DNA from 2 places in the Thermoanaerobacter sp. X514 genome. Region 2 is predicted to be linked to the other one. Evidence: riboswitches for the same ligand, from Rfam matches in the RefSeq annotation. Region 2 holds a riboswitch; the other holds the start of a gene.
What was found. A riboswitch is a leader RNA that binds a small molecule or an ion and turns the genes downstream of it on or off. The one in region 2 is predicted to bind thiamine pyrophosphate.

Region 1 (8,127 bases), 410 kb from region 2:
TGCCAAGATAATCTAGAAGAAGTTTCTGCACTCTCACCATGTCTCTTATATTAATTTTTGGAAACCTTAAACCGTAAGGTTTTCCTGTTTTAGGGTCTATAGAAGAAGGGCCTGTCGTTCCATAACAACTGCCAAGAAAGTTAGAGCATATGACAAAATACTTATCTGTATCAATATACTTGCCCGGACCAATTAAAGGGTCCCACCAGCCCACGTTATTTTTCCCAGGATGCATACCTGCTGCATGGGCACTGCCACTTAAAGCGTGTTCCACAAGTATCACGTTATTTTTTTCTTTATTTAATTTTCCATAAGTTTCATAAACAATAGTAAGTTCATCAAAGCTATATCCACTTTCTGTAGTGAATATATTTTTCCCTTTTAGTGTAACCTTTTTTTCCTCAACTATCATCTACATCAACCTTTCCTTATCTATTCTTGCGATGCATAAAGGGCATTATCAAGGTCTTCTAATATATCTTCTATGTCTTCCAGCCCTACAGAAAGTCTTATCATATCCTCCGTAACACCAGAAGCTAACTGTTCTTCTTTTGATAACTGCTGATGGGTCGTGCTGGCTGGATGTATAACCAAAGACTTTGCATCCCCTATATTAGCAAGATGAGTAAATAATTTTAAACTCTCTATAAACTTAATGCCTGCTTTTAATCCGCCTTTTATGCCAAAAGTCAAAACTCCTCCTTGCCCTCTTGGCAAATACTTTTGTGCCAAAGCATAATAGGGACTTGATTTAAGTCCTGGATAATTCACCCACGAAACGTAGGGATGAGAAGCTAAAAACTCTGCAACTTTTAAAGCATTTTGACTGTGCCTTTCCATCCTAAGAGATAGAGTCTCTAATCCTTGTGCGAATAAAAATGCATTAAATGGACTCAAAGCAGTACCCAAATCCCTTAAAAGCTGCACCCTCGCTTTTACAATATAAGCTGCTTCGCCTACATCTTTTACATACCTTATACCATGATAACTTGGATCTGGTTCTGTAAGTTCTGGAAACTTTCCATTGTCCCAATTAAATTTTCCAGAATCTACTATAACTCCACCTATAGAAGTCCCATGTCCACCTATAAATTTAGTCGCCGAATGTACCACTATATCAGCCCCAAACTCGATAGGCCGTGCAAGGTAAGGAGTTGCAAAAGTATTATCTACAATGAGAGGAATTCCTGCAGTGTGGGCAATTTCTGCTATTTTTTCAATGTCAGCCACGTCAATCTTTGGATTGCCAATAGTCTCAACGTACAAAGCTCTTGTGTTATCTGTTATTTGACTTTTAAAGTTTTCAGGATTGCTGGGGTCCACAAACTTAAAATTTATACCAAACTTTTTCAAAGTAGTCGCAAAAAGATTATAAGTCCCTCCATAAAGATTGGTAGAAGATACAATCTCGTCTCCTACTCCTGCGATATTAGTAACTGCCAGCGTTATAGCTGCTTGACCTGAAGATACAGCAAGGGCACCTACCCCACCTTCTAATGCAGCTATTCTTTTTTCAAAAACATCAACAGTAGGGTTCATCATTCGAGTATATATATACCCTTCTTCTTTTAAGGCAAAGAGGTCTGCAGCATGTTGTGTACTTTTAAAAGCAAAGGAAGAAGTTTGATATATAGGAAGTGCTACAGCTCCCGTAGTTGGGTCAGGCTCCCACCCTTCATGAATTGCCAAAGTTGAAAAACCATATTTTTTAGACATAATCTTTATCCCCTTTCATCAAATATAAATATTTGATTTCTAAATTACTCCTACCAAATCTTCAAATTCTTTTAACTGTAACTCATCTATATCCTCTTGTAACACTTTAAAAATTGCTTTTAGTTCTCCAATTTTTTTGTCATTTAGCTTTTCTACAAATACATCAATATTTGTCTTTAATTTAATTACAGCAGCAAATGTGTCATTTTCGTAAGAGGACTCTAAGATTAAAGCTTCTTCTCTTTTAAAGAAATTCAAAATCTTTTGTAGATTTAAAATATCTCCTTTATGCATTTTGAGTCTTATATAAAACGTATCTGTAAAGCTTCCTTGACGAACTGGAAGAAGCTTTGCTGCATCATTATCTTTGATATTATAATTTAACAGTATATCAATTAAATCCGCGACAACTGCATCTCCAGTAGGAAGCTCTCCTGCCCCTTTGCCCACAAATACATATTCGCCAAAACTATCTCCTTTAAGAATAACAGCATTATTTACGTCGTTTACCCTCGACAAAATATTGCTTTCCTCAACCAAAACGGGTTCTACTCCTGCAAAAACACCATTTTCTATCTTTTTTCCCCATGCAAACAATTTTAATTTATACCCCCATTCAGTGATATAATCTAAATCTTCTCTTGCAATCCCATCAATCCCACTTCTCCTTATAGAATTTACCGGCACATTTACATTAAATACTTTGCGCATTAGAATAATCAGTTTATACAGTGAATCAAAACCTTTTACATCATAATCGGGATTTGCTTCTGCATAACCTAATTGCTGAGCTTCTTTAAGTGCTTCTTCATAACTTTTTCCTTTAGTAGACATTTGCGTAAGAATGTAGTTAGTAGTGCCGTTTACTATACCTCCTACAAAATCTATTTCATCTGTGATTTTTAATCTATCAATTTGATGAAGTATAGGTATTGCTCCTCCAACACTTGCTTCGCATTTTAAAAACACTCCATTTTTTTTTGCTGTTTCATTTAAATCTTCCCCATGTTTAGCCATCAATTCTTTATTTGCAGTGATTACATGCTTCCCTGAAGACAAGGCTTCCTTCACATATTCGTAAGCTGGAGAAATACCTCCTATTGCTTCAATAACTATTTTTATCTCTTTATCTTTCAAAATTTCTTCAGCATTTTGGGTAAGTAGTCCTTCTACCTTCACTTTCCTTGGCTTATTGAGATTTTTCACGAGTATCTTCTTTATCTCAGGATAAAACCCTGTACTCTCCCACATATGACCTCCTCTTGAAGTTATCAATTTATATACTCCTGTTCCTACTGTTCCAAGTCCTAATAATCCGATTTTTATTTTCATGTCACACCTCCAAATAAATTTTTAGGCCCTCTTCTCAATGAGAAGAGGGCCTAATAATCCGCCACTCCTCTCATCTCTCAGGTTAGAATAATCTAACCTGCAGGATTTGGCACCAGACGCATATAAATGCCGGTTGCCGGGTTTCATCGGGCCAGTCCCTCCACCACTCTTGATAAGAGGTTTGTGTGTAATATATTCAATTTTGCATGTTGTAATCTATGTTATCACTTTGAAACTGTAAAGTCAAGAACTTTTTTTGTACTCTTTCTTAAATTTTTTCTAAATTTTAATATACGCCGATTTTTTTTAGTGGTATAATAATATTGTATAATATTTATACTCTATCGATTATAAAAATTTAATATTTGCCACATGGGGTGCCGGCGTAACCGGCTGAGAAAAAGGTGTTGCCTTTTAACCCATCGAACCTGTTAGGTTAGTACCTGCGTAGGGATGTGGTCATCTGCCATGGCTATAATCCCCATGGTTTATTTATTTTTTAAGGAGGTTTTTATTATGACACAATTGGAATACGCCCTTTCAGGCATTGTCACAAAAGAGATGAGAATAGTTGCAGAGTATGAAGGAGTAGACGAAGAATTTATTTTAGAAGGAGTTAAAAAAGGAGAAATAGTAATACCATCAAACATCAACCACAAAAACCTCATTCCCAAAGGCATAGGAAGGGGTTTATCGACAAAAGTAAATGCCAATATAGGAACCTCTGATGCATACCCTGAAATTGAAAAAGAAATTGAAAAATTAAATGTTGCTGTAAAAGCTGGAGCAGATGCGGTAATGGATTTAAGCACAGGGGGCGACATTAACCAATCTCGTAGAAAAATACTTGAAAATTCCCCTGTCCCTGTAGGCACTGTCCCCATGTATCAAGCAGCTGTAGAATCTATATCCAAATACGGTAGCATTGTAGCTATGCCTGAAGAATTCATTTTTGAAGTTATAGAAGAACAAGCAAAAGACGGGGTTGATTTTATTACAGTCCACTGTGGTCTAACATTTGAATCATTGAAAAAGCTTAAAGACAACGGCCGAGTGATGGATATAGTAAGCCGCGGTGGCTCCTTTACAATTGCTTGGATGCTCCATAACGACAAAGAAAATCCTTTGTATAAACATTTTGATAGGCTCCTTGATATTGCTAAAAAATATGACATAACTCTAAGCTTAGGAGATGGACTGCGTCCAGGTTGTCTCGAAGACGCTACAGATAGCGCACAAATTCAAGAGCTCATCATCCTTGGGGAACTTGTCAAAAGGGCTCGTAAAGCAGGAGTTCAAGTGATGGTAGAAGGACCCGGGCATGTGCCAATTGACCAAATTGAAGCAAATGTAAAACTTCAAAAACAACTTTGTCATAATGCTCCTTTTTATGTGCTTGGCCCTATTGTGACTGATATAGCTCCTGGTTATGACCACATAACTTCAGCAATCGGAGGAGCAATTGCAGCAGCTTCTGGTGCTGATTTCCTTTGCTATGTTACACCCGCTGAACATCTCGGACTTCCAGACAAAGAAGATGTCAAAGAAGGCGTTATTGCAGCAAAAATTGCCGCCCATGCTGCAGATATCGCAAAAGGCGTAAAAGGTGCTAAAGAAAAAGATTTAACTATGGCTAGAGCTAGAAAAGCCTTAAACTGGGATGAGCAAATAAAGCTTTCTATAGACCCTGATAAAGCTTTTAAATATCGCATCAATAAAAACATATCTACAGCCAAAACTTGCAGTATGTGCGGAAAATTCTGCGCTATGAAAATTGTCAGTGAGTACCTTGGAACTTCAGCTATGACTTGCTAATACCTTTGCCTTATTTACATTCCCCCCTTGATTTTCTTTGCTAATTTCTGCTATAATAAAGGAAAACATCAAGGGGGTAATTTTTATGGAAAAGTGGCAGTGCACAGTATGCGGGTACATATACGATCCAGAAGAAGGAGACCCATCTCAAGGAATTGCACCAGGAACACCTTTTGAAGAATTGCCTGATGATTGGGTTTGTCCGGACTGTGGAGTAGCAAAAGATATGTTTGAAAAAATGTGAGGGAGCAATTGCTCTCTCTTTTTATTGATTTTTAATAAGATTCATATTATTATAGTTGTATGAAATCATTATGCTCAAACAAAGATATAATCAAACTGTGGAGGGCGTGTAATTTTAATGAGTGAAGGTTTTAAGAGGTTAACTCCTGAAGAAGCACCCGATGCTTTGTTATAAAGTTAATCAAAAAAGCAAAAAATATAGAAATTCACGTAATACCTTATAAATAACTTCTTCATTACTAAAAGGAGCAGTGAAAAATGGAAAACAAATTTGGAATCTCACTTATAACTTTTTTGTTGATTTTGGCCATAACCATGACAATGGTATTAGTTTTTCACCAACCTCCCTATATACCGCTTTTTATAAGCTATATAATAACCTTTGCTATTGTTTTGATAAACGGTTTTTCGCCTCAAGAACTTGTCAATATGTCAATTGATGGATTTAAAAAAGGTATAAATGTGATGATTATACTCCTTTTGATAGGAGCCCTAGTTGCCTTGTGGAAACAGAATGGAACGCTTCCGGCTCTTGTTTACTATGCCTCCCACTTTTTAAAACCACAAGGTTTTCTATTATTGTCTTTTATCACAACCTCTATTATCTCAATGATTTTAGGTACAGCTGTAGGAACCGCCAGTACTATTGGAATAGTAATAATGGGATTAGCCCATGGCTTTGGCTATCCTCTTCCAATAGTTGCTGGTGCAGTAATATCCGGTTCTTTTATAGGAGATAGGACCTCTCCCCTTGCAGGAAATGTCATTCTTCTGTCGGATATGGGAGAAATTGAGCAATACAATGTACTTAAATCTCTTTTTAAAACTGCAATTCCTACTTATATATTAACTGGTTTATTGTACTATCTTTTAAGTCTTCACATTAATATTTCTTCGCCCTACACTTTTGACAATCTTGCAGCTATAATTTTGAAAAATTATAAAATAAACTTCTTCTTGTTTTTAGCTCCTATAATGATTATAACCTTAGCTTTTTTTAGAATTCCTACAAAGATAAATCTTTCAATTGCTGTCCTTCTCTCCTACTTTGTCTCTTTACTAAATGGTTATAACCTTATAGATTCTTTAAAAGTCATTATGATGGGAAATGTATCTAATATTCCAGAATTTAAATCTTTCTTTTCAGGAGGAGGTATGGTTTCAATTTTCCCAATGATAGGAGTAGTAACCTTTGCTACCGCTCTTTCTGGAATATTAGAAGGGACAGGAATTATAAAAGCAGTTTTTAAAAAAGCTCAAAAAATTAAAAACCCTAAAATTGCCTATTTGGTCACAATGTTATTAAGCACTTTAATGGCAGTAATAACTTGCAATCAAGCCCTTTCTGTAATTTTACCTTCCCGCATAATGTTAGAAGTGTTTAGAAATCTTAACGTAAAAAGTGATATGATGGTAAGAGCAATAGCAGATTCAGGCATGATACTTGCCGGCATAATACCCTGGAATTTAGCAGCAATGTTTCTTTCTGCAGTTTTAGGAGTAAAAGTCATTGATTACCTTCCCTATGCTTATTTAAATCTATTATTCCCTATATTATCAATACTTATCGTGTTTATAGAAAGTAATAAACAATATAGCAATGTTCTAATGGAAGAATTTTAAAAAAAGCAGGATTTTATTCCTGCTTTTTTATCGCATATTTTAAGTTTATATAATAAGGTAACCCTTCTGCCATAGGGACCTTCACTTCTCCTTGTATAAGTGGTCTTGCATAATCAAAAAATTCTTCAGTAACATAATTACCTTCTTCATTTATCCAATTTAAAGGCATTTTTTTCTCCTTGTTACACACTTTATCAACATCTACAATATCTGTTTTAACAGTGTATGGGTAATTTCTTTCTCTTACAAGGCTTATCATTTTCCCGGTTTCACCACATAACGCATACTTTACTGCTTCCCTCCCCAACATTTCAGCTTCTTCAAAATCCACTTTAGATGCCAAGTGCATTGCACATCTTTGCGTTACACCAAGTCTGGTCATTTTGACACGTTTATATATTTTCTCTTTTACAAGCTTTTCTATATAGTCTCCTACTCCTCCCAGTTGAGGATGACCAAAAGCATCTTTATGATAAGCATTTTCTTTTCTTCCAATGTAATTCCCTTTTTCATCCATAAGTCCTTCTGACACAGTTATAAAGACATTGCCATATTCCTTATAAGCTTTATTTACATCCTCTAAAAATCTTTCCTCATTAAAAGGTATCTCAGGAAGATAAATAAGTTGTTTCAAATGGGGCAATCTTTCTTTAACCAAAGCAGAAGAAGCGGTAAGCCAACCTGCATTTCTGCCCATCACTTCGAGTACGTTAATTGTTTTAGTCTCATACACTTCCGCATCTAAAGCAAGTTCTAAAGTAGTTGTGGCTATATATTTTGCCGCACTTCCAAAACCAGGAGAATGATCTGTAAACATCAAATCGTTATCAATAGTCTTAGGAATTCCAATTACATTTATTTCAAAACCTATTTCTCTTGCATATTTACTGATTTTGTCAACGGCATCCATAGAATCATTGCCACCTATGTAGAAAAAATATTTAATGTTGTATTTCTTAAAAATTTCTATTAACTTTTTGTATTCCTCTTCATCCTCTAAATAGTCTTTTAACCTATATCGGCACGACCCTAATGCAGCCGCAGGGCTAAATCTCATTTGTTTTATTCTTTCATAGGGAATATCAAATATGTCAATAATATTGCCTTTTATTATACCTTCTATGCCGTTTATCCCACCATAAACTTTGCCAATTTTCTCCGAGCGCGAAGCTTCCATTATAGCTCCATACAGACTGGAATTAATAACAGCTGTAGGACCACCTGATTGTGCTATAAGACAATTGCTTTTAGTATACATAATATACCCCCATTGTGATATTCTATTATAAATTATAAAGTAATTCAGATATATTATATCACAAAAAGAAATATAATAATAATTTTTGATAAAATTTTATCAACCCTTCTTGCAAAAAGCAAAAAAATATAGCAAAATTA
Region 2 (8,127 bases):
ATGCCTGTACCTATAACTTCTCCTATAGAGGCAAAATAAAACTTACGTGTAAATCTATAAAGATATCCAGCAATGAACGCACCAACCATTCCTCCTGGAAATGCCAAAAGCGATCCAACGCCAAGGATGTTCCTCAATAGTCCTATAATAAAAGCTACTTCTAACGCTCCCCAAGGGCCCAAAAAAACTGCTGAAATAACATTAATAGCATGTTGAACAGGTGTAACTTTGGCAACACCTACACTAAACCATACATATTGAGAGGTAAAGGTGCCTATAGCAATAATAAGTGCCATAAAAACCATACGATGTATTTTATTCATACTTCCACCTTCTTATCTTTTTCTATTATCTCCGGCGTGAGATTATATATCTCATCAAAAAATGTCACTTTAAAACTGCCGGGCCCTTTGACATTGCTGCTTTGAGCGGCTCTTTCACCTGCTATTCCAAAAGCTACAAAAGCTTCTATTGTGGTTTCAAAATAATCTTCACATACTCCGCAGAAGCTCGCTACTACAGAGGTAAGCATACAACCTGTGCCGGTGATAGTACCCATCATAGGATGTCCATTTTTCACATAGGCAATTCTTTTTCCATCAGTAATTATGTCAGTAGCACCTGACATTGCTACTACAACGTTGTACGCGTTTGCTAAATCTTTTGCAGCTTCAGCAATATCATCTACTCCTCCTTGAGACTCTACGCCGCGTATTTTTCCACCTTTGCCCGCAAGTATTGAAATCTCTGCACTATTCCCTTTTATCACAGAAATTTTTACTTCTTCCAGTATCTTTTTTGAGCTTTGTGTCCTAAGCTTTGTAGCTCCCGCTCCTACAGGGTCTAATATAACTGGTACTTTAAATCTATTTGCAGCCTTTCCTGCCTTTATCATCGCTTCTACTTGTTCATTTGTAAGAGTGCCTATATTTAAAACTAAAGCATCTGCTGCACTTACCATTTCTTCTACTTCTTCCAAGGCATGGGCCATGACTGGCAGTGCTCCTATAGCCAGTGTTATATTAGCACAATCGTTGACAGTAACTACATTGGTAATATGGTGAACTAAAGGTTTTTTCTCCCTTAAAATTTTCAACAATTCTTTTTTCATTTCAAATCCTCCTATCATTTATCGCTTTTTTTATAACCTCCAAGAGTTTTCTTGTATTGTTTTCTATATCCCCATAAAATACAGCTGAAACTGAGGATATCCCGTCTACTCCCGACTTTAACATGACTTCATAAGCATTATCCTTCGTTATACCTCCTATTGCAACGACTGGAATAGTAACAGCCTCTTTTATTTTTTTTAACCCTTCTATTCCAATGGCTTCTGCCTCCGGCTTTGTTGGAGTCTTAAACACCGCACCTACCCCTAAATAATCCGCTCCATCCCTTTGTGCCTTTAAAGCTTCTTCCACTGTTCTCGCTGATACCCCTACTATTTTATCACGACCTATTATTTTTCTTACAATATCTGCCGGCAAATCCTCCTGTCCAACGTGAACTCCATCTGCATCTACTGCCAAAGCTATATCCACTCTGTCGTTAATAATGAGAGGGATTCTATTTCTTTTTGTCACTTCTTTAACTTTGAGAGCAATTTCATAAAATTCCCTACTTGATATATCTTTTTCTCTCAGTTGAATTACTGTTGCACCGCCTTTTATCGCTAGTTCTACTGCTTCAGCAATATCCATATTCTTTATGTAAGACCTATCCGTTATAGCATAAAGGGTTAAGTCCATATCTCACACCTTCCTTATTTCTATATTCCAAAAATGGTTAGTAGGACCTACTCCATGCCCTATGGCCAACGAATGTTTTATAGCCCCTGTAATGTATGCTTTCGCTCTTTTTATCGACTCAACTAAATCATGGCCTAAAGCAATATTGGCAGCTATAGCTGAGGAAAATGTGCAGCCTGTACCATGCGTGTTTTTAGTATCAATCCTCTCTGATGTAATTTCATAAAACTCTTTTCCATCGTAAAATACATCTAAAGCATCTCCTGTAAGATGTCCACCTTTTACAATTACTGTCTTTGCTCCATAATCTAAAATTTTTTTAGCCGCTTCCTTCATATCCGATACATTTTTAATTTCTTTTCCAATTAATTCTCCCGCTTCCATAAGATTTGGAGTAACTACAAGGCTTAAAGGAATCAATTCCTTTTTCAAAGCCTCCACTGCTTCCGGCTTTAATAAATAGCTTCCACTCTTTGAAATCATGACAGGGTCCAGCACAACATTTTTTACATTGTAATCTTTTAACCCTTTTGCAATCATTTTAATTATGCTTTCATTAGATACCATACCTATCTTCACTGCATCTGGATATAAATCCTCAAAAATTGCCTTCATCTGCAAATACACCATATCGGGGCTTATATCCTCAATTCCCAAAACCCCCATGGTATTTTGCGCTGTTATTGAAGTAATGACACTCATGCCGTATACTCCATGGGCTGAAAAAGTCTTTAAATCTGCCTGTATACCTGCTCCTCCCCCAGAATCAGAACCGGCAATAGTAAGGGCTAATTTCATAAAAACACCTCCAAATAATAAAATAAGCCCACCTGTGAGGTGAGCATTTTTACAAATGTTTTAAAAAGCATGCTTCCCTACGCAGGCATTACCCTGACAGGTTCAAAGGGTCGGGAACGAATCCCCTCTCAGCCACTTTTTGGCTCCCCTAGCACTTGTCATATTTAGTTTTGCCTAAATTGTTTAAGTTAATTATACCATAAACGCAAAAGAATTCAATAATTATTTTGAAAATGGTGTCAATATTCAATGAGTTAAGTTATAAATTCCCCTTTTTCTGATAAAATTTAAGTGTTAACAAAAAACCCTAAAATTACTGCCCTTAGCTCATTTTTGCAAGCTAAGGGCTCTCCTCAATTTCTCAGTCTTCATTTCTTATTTATCAAAAAGATATCCTATTTGAACTTGTTGTGCTATTGTTTGTCCTTCGCTGTCTGCAAAGATTAAAATTTCTTTGCCTTCAACATGGTTAAAATAATAACTATACTGTTCTTGTTCATTGCCTATTGTCTATCTGCTTGCTGTGAAATTTTTAAATTAAATTTTAGAAAGATTCTTCATAAATCTTGGCAATAACAGCTTCAGTTGCTTCCACTGGTGCATTAGAAAGCAATCCGTCCAGAGAAGGCGTAGTTTTAGCAAGCCTTACCAGAGTCGGAATATCCTCTTTTGTGAATCCAAAGTCCGAAAGTTTTTGGGTGCATCCTACCTTAAAGAGCCATTCTTCAACCTTTTTAGCTACATATTCTGCTTCAGCAGGCAGACCTTTTAGCCCAGGCACTATAGGACTATATACTTCAGCCAGAACTTCTGCAACAGATGGATAAATAGCCTTTACCACCGCAGGCAGTATAGCACCAAGTCCAAGACCATGAGCTATCTCGGGTTTTACTGCACTCAGAGGATGCTCTAGCGCATGGGTAAGGTGCAAAAGGCCATTGTCAAAAGAAATACCAGCTAAAGCAGAAGCGTAAAGCAAATAGTATCTGGCCACAAGGTTTTCAGGGTCATTTACAGCAGCGGGTAGGTAACGAACTATCAGCCTCACTGTTTCTTTTGCCATTAGGACGCTGTAAGGTGACGCTACAAGAGTGGTAGCAGCTTCGGTAACGTGGTTTAAAGCATCTATAGTAACCGCTATTGTCTGTTTTTTGTCAAGCTTTGTCATAAGGGAAGGGTCATCTATGGCATACATAGGATACAGGCAATCATAAGCAATTGCAGGCTTATAATTTTTTTCTGGGATGGTAGCCACCGCAAATCTGTCTACTTCGGTACCAGTACCATGAGTAAGGTTTATAGCTATAATAGGAGCAGCTTTTTCAGGTATGAATTTCTGTTCATAAAGTTCTCTTGCATTTTTATCAGTGTATTCCAGCAGTACAGCCACACTTTTCGCGGTATCTATAGGGCTGCCACCGCCAATGCCGATAACAGCTTTTGCCCCAGTTTCCCGGCCGATTTTGGCCGCCTCATCGATCATGTCAACAGTAGGATTGGGCCCAACCTTGTCATAAAGTGAATATTTGAATCCGAGTGTCTCAAGAGCCGGTTTTACCACATCCCAGGCCCCACTGGCTTTATAGGAACCTTTACCGGTTACAAGAATGACATTGTTGATACCTTTGTTTTTAAGAACTTCTAGAATATCTTTTATCTTTTTTATACTACCTATTCCAAAATAAGTCGTGTTTTTGCAGCGAAGTTCAAAAACCTTATTTGGATTTATTTTTGTTTCCCACACTTTAATTACCTCCTATTGTTAAATTTATAACAATCTCTGTATACAATTATAGCACTATCTTAGAAAATGGTCAACCCCAAGTTATAATATCTATTCTTATCTATTACCTTTATTGCCCCATTTATAAATCCTTATAGTATAGTAAGTAACTATATTTACTTATTCTTTCTTTAAAGAAGTATGAAAGGATTCTATACATGCATTATCATAAGGACATCCTTTACTGCTAAATGAATGTTAATTAATCGGCGTATACTAATAATATTAAAAGTCAGGGGCTTGAAATTATCAAGCTTCCCTGACTTTTAACATATTTTGTCTCACGTTTGCTAGTCTACAATTACAGTAGCTGTACCAGTGGATTTATGTCAATATGGTAGACACAAAAACTCGAAATTTTTATGCAGATTTTTTAATCAAATCCTCAAATTGTTGCGGAGTCATATACCCTATACTGCTATGTAGTCTTTTTCTATTATACCAAGCTTCAACTCTACTATAGTGTTTTTGAACTCTTCACTATATTTTCTTTGACCTCTTGGCATTTTGTGACACTTTCTCTCTTTATATTTTTATTTTAACCTGTTCGAGTTAAAGTGTCTACAATAATATAATAACACCATATCACAACATTAAAGTAATGTGAATGGATATATTGACGATAACAAATATATTTTAAAAACATCTTTTCTTTTAGAGCATTAAATGTTAAACTCATATCGTAAAGGTTTCTCCTTCTATCAATGTTTTTAGCTTTAACAACTAATATTAGAGAAATACGGTACTTTCACGCATATTTTAAAAAATTACTCATTTTTATTTAGCCACAAAAAACTTTGCTATCTTTTTAATAATTTTATTTGCCAATTTGAAGTTTAAATTTATTGAGGTAGGTGAACTTTTTGTTAGAACTAATAAAAAAAGCTGAAAAAACACACTCTCTCACAAAGAAAGAAATAGTTGAGCTTTTAAAGGATGATCAATATAACGATGAATTATTTAAAGCCGCGGATAGAGTAAGAAAAAAATATGTGGGAGATGAAGTTCATTTAAGAGGGCTTATTGAATTTTCTAATATATGTAAGCAAAATTGCTTATATTGTGGTCTAAGAAGAGATAACAAAAATATAAAACGTTATAGATTAAAGCCAGAACAGATAATTAATTTTGCCAAAAATGCCCGCAATTTAGGATATAGAACTGTAGTATTGCAGTCTGGCGAAGATGATTTTTTCAATGTTGAAAGGATGACTAAAATCATAAAATCCATAAAACAACTCGATATTGCAATAACTCTAAGTATAGGCGAAAAAACAAGAGAAGAATATAAGGCATATAAAGAAGCTGGAGCAGATAGATATTTGTTAAGAATAGAAACAACGGATAAAGAACTTTATGAAAAACTCGATCCTAATATGAGTCATGAAAATAGAAAAAGGTGTCTTAAAGATTTAAAAGAATTAGGTTACGAAGTTGGAACTGGATGTCTCATAGGACTTCCTGGACAAACTATAGAATCCATTGCAGATGACATTCTATTTTTTAAAGAAATTGATGCTGATATGATAGGGGTTGGTCCATTTATCCCGAATCCCGATACACCATTAAAAAATGAAAAGGGAGGCACATTTGAACTCAGTTTAAAAGTTATGGCCATAACAAGGCTTTTGATGCCTGATATTAATATTCCGGCAACTACAGCAATGGAAACCCTAAATGTTAATGGAAGGTTGATAGCACTTCGTAGTGGAGCAAATGTTGTAATGCCAAATGTTACAGAAGGGGAATACAGAAAATTGTACGCATTATATCCAGGCAAAATCTGTATAAATGACACTCCCGCCCATTGCTTTAGCTGTATTACTGGTAAAATAAATAGCATAGGCAGACCAATTGCAAAAGATTATGGCTATAGGAAAAATGTCATGTCAAAAAAGTAAGGGACGGGGTCTTCCCCGTCTTTTATGCATACATATTTCCATAGGGTCTTTTGCCTATCGGATGCAATTTGACAAAAGAATGATTCATAATCTTTTGAAAATCATAATCAAAATATTGACAAAAATTTTCAACATACTTTTGGATAAACGCGTAATCTTTGTCATCTATCTTTTCTTTAATAACTTCTTTTCCAAGTTTATAGTCTTCTACATCTCCTCTCAAATATATAACTCCTCCATGCATACCTGTACCACAATATTCTCCAACTATATTTTCATCATTTTTCAAGTTTAGCACAATCATACATCCACCTGCCATATATTCACCAAAGAAATCTCCTGCACTTCCTCCAATAACTATTACGGGAACTTTATCTTTGTATTCTTTCATGTGTATGCCAACTCTATAACCAACACTATCTTTTATATAGATAGATCCACCCCTCATTCCGTAACCAACGACATCACCTGCATGTCCATGTATAATAATATTCCCATCGTTCATTGTATTTCCTATTGCATCCTGTCCATTACCAAAAACTTCTATTGTAAGGCCGTCCATAAAAGCCGCCATGTCATTGCCAGGTGTACCTTCGATATTTATTTTTGTAGTCCCAGATAAATTATCTCCTATATATCGCTGACCATTGACATTTTTTAAATTAATTATGTCTTCACCTGAACGAACTAACTCTTTAATTATTTCATTAAGGTCTCTATAATAAATTCCTGACGCATTTATGGTTTTCATCGTACCACCTCCAGGTCAAGCATTTTTGCCTTTCTTAATTCTTTTGGCAAATATATAAATCCAAAATCATCATTTAAAAGATATTTCTTAAATGGAGTTATATCCGTTTCATTTTTTATAAATCCAGTAAATAATCCAGCCCTATCAATATCATTAATTAATATAAATCCTACTAATCTATTTTCTTTTACCACAAATTTTTTATAAGACCTTCTGTTATGATCAATTTTAGAGATAATCTCAAATTCCTCCTGCTGTGGATTTGTTATACCAGCTGTTATCATATTTGTATTTTTATAACCTATTGAGTTCATAGGAAAAATCCCTTTAAAACTTTTATTTATACCAATCATGTTGTACCCTGCAATTTCCCCTTGCATGTATGCATTTGGCCATATTGGCACAACCCTATTTGACTCAACAAGCATATCATACCCTTCGGCTACATCTCCTGCTGCATACACATCTTCAACGCTTGTTTTCATAGTATTATCTACTAAAATACCACGGTTTATAGAAATTGATGTGTTTCTTACAACATCAACGTTTGGCACAACACCTATCGCGATAATAAGATTGTCAGCTTCTAATTCCTTCCCATTTTTAAGCAAAACTCCCTTAACATATTCGTCTCCTATAATTTTATCCACTGTTGTTCCCGTAATTATTTTTATACCGTCATTTTGAAGACTTTGAGATACCAAAGATGCTCCTTCTGCATCAAGAATTGTACTTAAAATCCTATCTGCAAGTTCAACTATTGTTACATCTACCCCTAAATGGTGAAGGCCTTCTGCTGCTTTGAAACCGATGAGACCACCACCTACAATTACAGCTTTTGAACCCGGCTTGGCAGCTTCCTTTAATTTTTTAGCGTCGTCCATTTTAATAAAAGTATGAACATTTTTTTTGTTCAAACCTTCTACTGGAGGTATTATAGGTTTCCCGCCCGTTGCAATGAGAAGTTTGTCAAAACTTATGCTATCCCCGTTTTCAAGATGCACTTCTTTTTTTCTTTCATCAATAGAAATAGCCTTAATACCAAATACAGTTTCTACTTTATTTTTGCGGTAAAAATCTTTCTCTCTATATATCATTTTCTCTTCAGACACTAAATTTCCAAGATAATAAGATATAAGGGGTCTT

Region 1: linked by a shared signal. The riboswitch ahead of thiC (phosphomethylpyrimidine synthase ThiC) and the one ahead of thiD (bifunctional hydroxymethylpyrimidine kinase/phosphomethylpyrimidine kinase) in region 2 are both predicted to bind thiamine pyrophosphate.

The regions. Positions count from the first base shown of each region.
Region 1 is NC_010320.1:990,629-998,755, reverse strand. It holds gene TETH514_RS04995 (homoserine O-acetyltransferase) at 1-412, opposite strand, end outside; gene TETH514_RS04990 (homocysteine synthase) at 433-1,716, opposite strand; gene TETH514_RS04985 (homoserine dehydrogenase) at 1,756-3,048, opposite strand; SAM riboswitch class I at 3,116-3,227, opposite strand; TPP riboswitch at 3,412-3,519, shown strand; gene thiC (phosphomethylpyrimidine synthase ThiC) at 3,565-4,863, shown strand; gene rd (rubredoxin) at 4,949-5,107, shown strand; gene TETH514_RS04970 (Na+/H+ antiporter NhaC family protein) at 5,365-6,729, shown strand; gene TETH514_RS04965 (6-phosphofructokinase) at 6,743-7,987, opposite strand.
Region 2 is NC_010320.1:584,272-592,398, reverse strand. It holds gene thiW (energy coupling factor transporter S component ThiW) at 1-323, opposite strand, end outside; gene thiM (hydroxyethylthiazole kinase) at 320-1,111, opposite strand; gene thiE (thiamine phosphate synthase) at 1,113-1,748, opposite strand; gene thiD (bifunctional hydroxymethylpyrimidine kinase/phosphomethylpyrimidine kinase) at 1,752-2,546, opposite strand; TPP riboswitch at 2,604-2,706, opposite strand; gene TETH514_RS02875 (iron-containing alcohol dehydrogenase) at 3,091-4,290, opposite strand; partial or broken gene TETH514_RS13110 (hypothetical protein) at 4,690-4,746, opposite strand; gene hydE ([FeFe] hydrogenase H-cluster radical SAM maturase HydE) at 5,193-6,230, shown strand; gene TETH514_RS02865 (hypothetical protein) at 6,253-6,981, opposite strand; gene TETH514_RS02860 (NAD(P)/FAD-dependent oxidoreductase) at 6,978-8,127, opposite strand, start outside.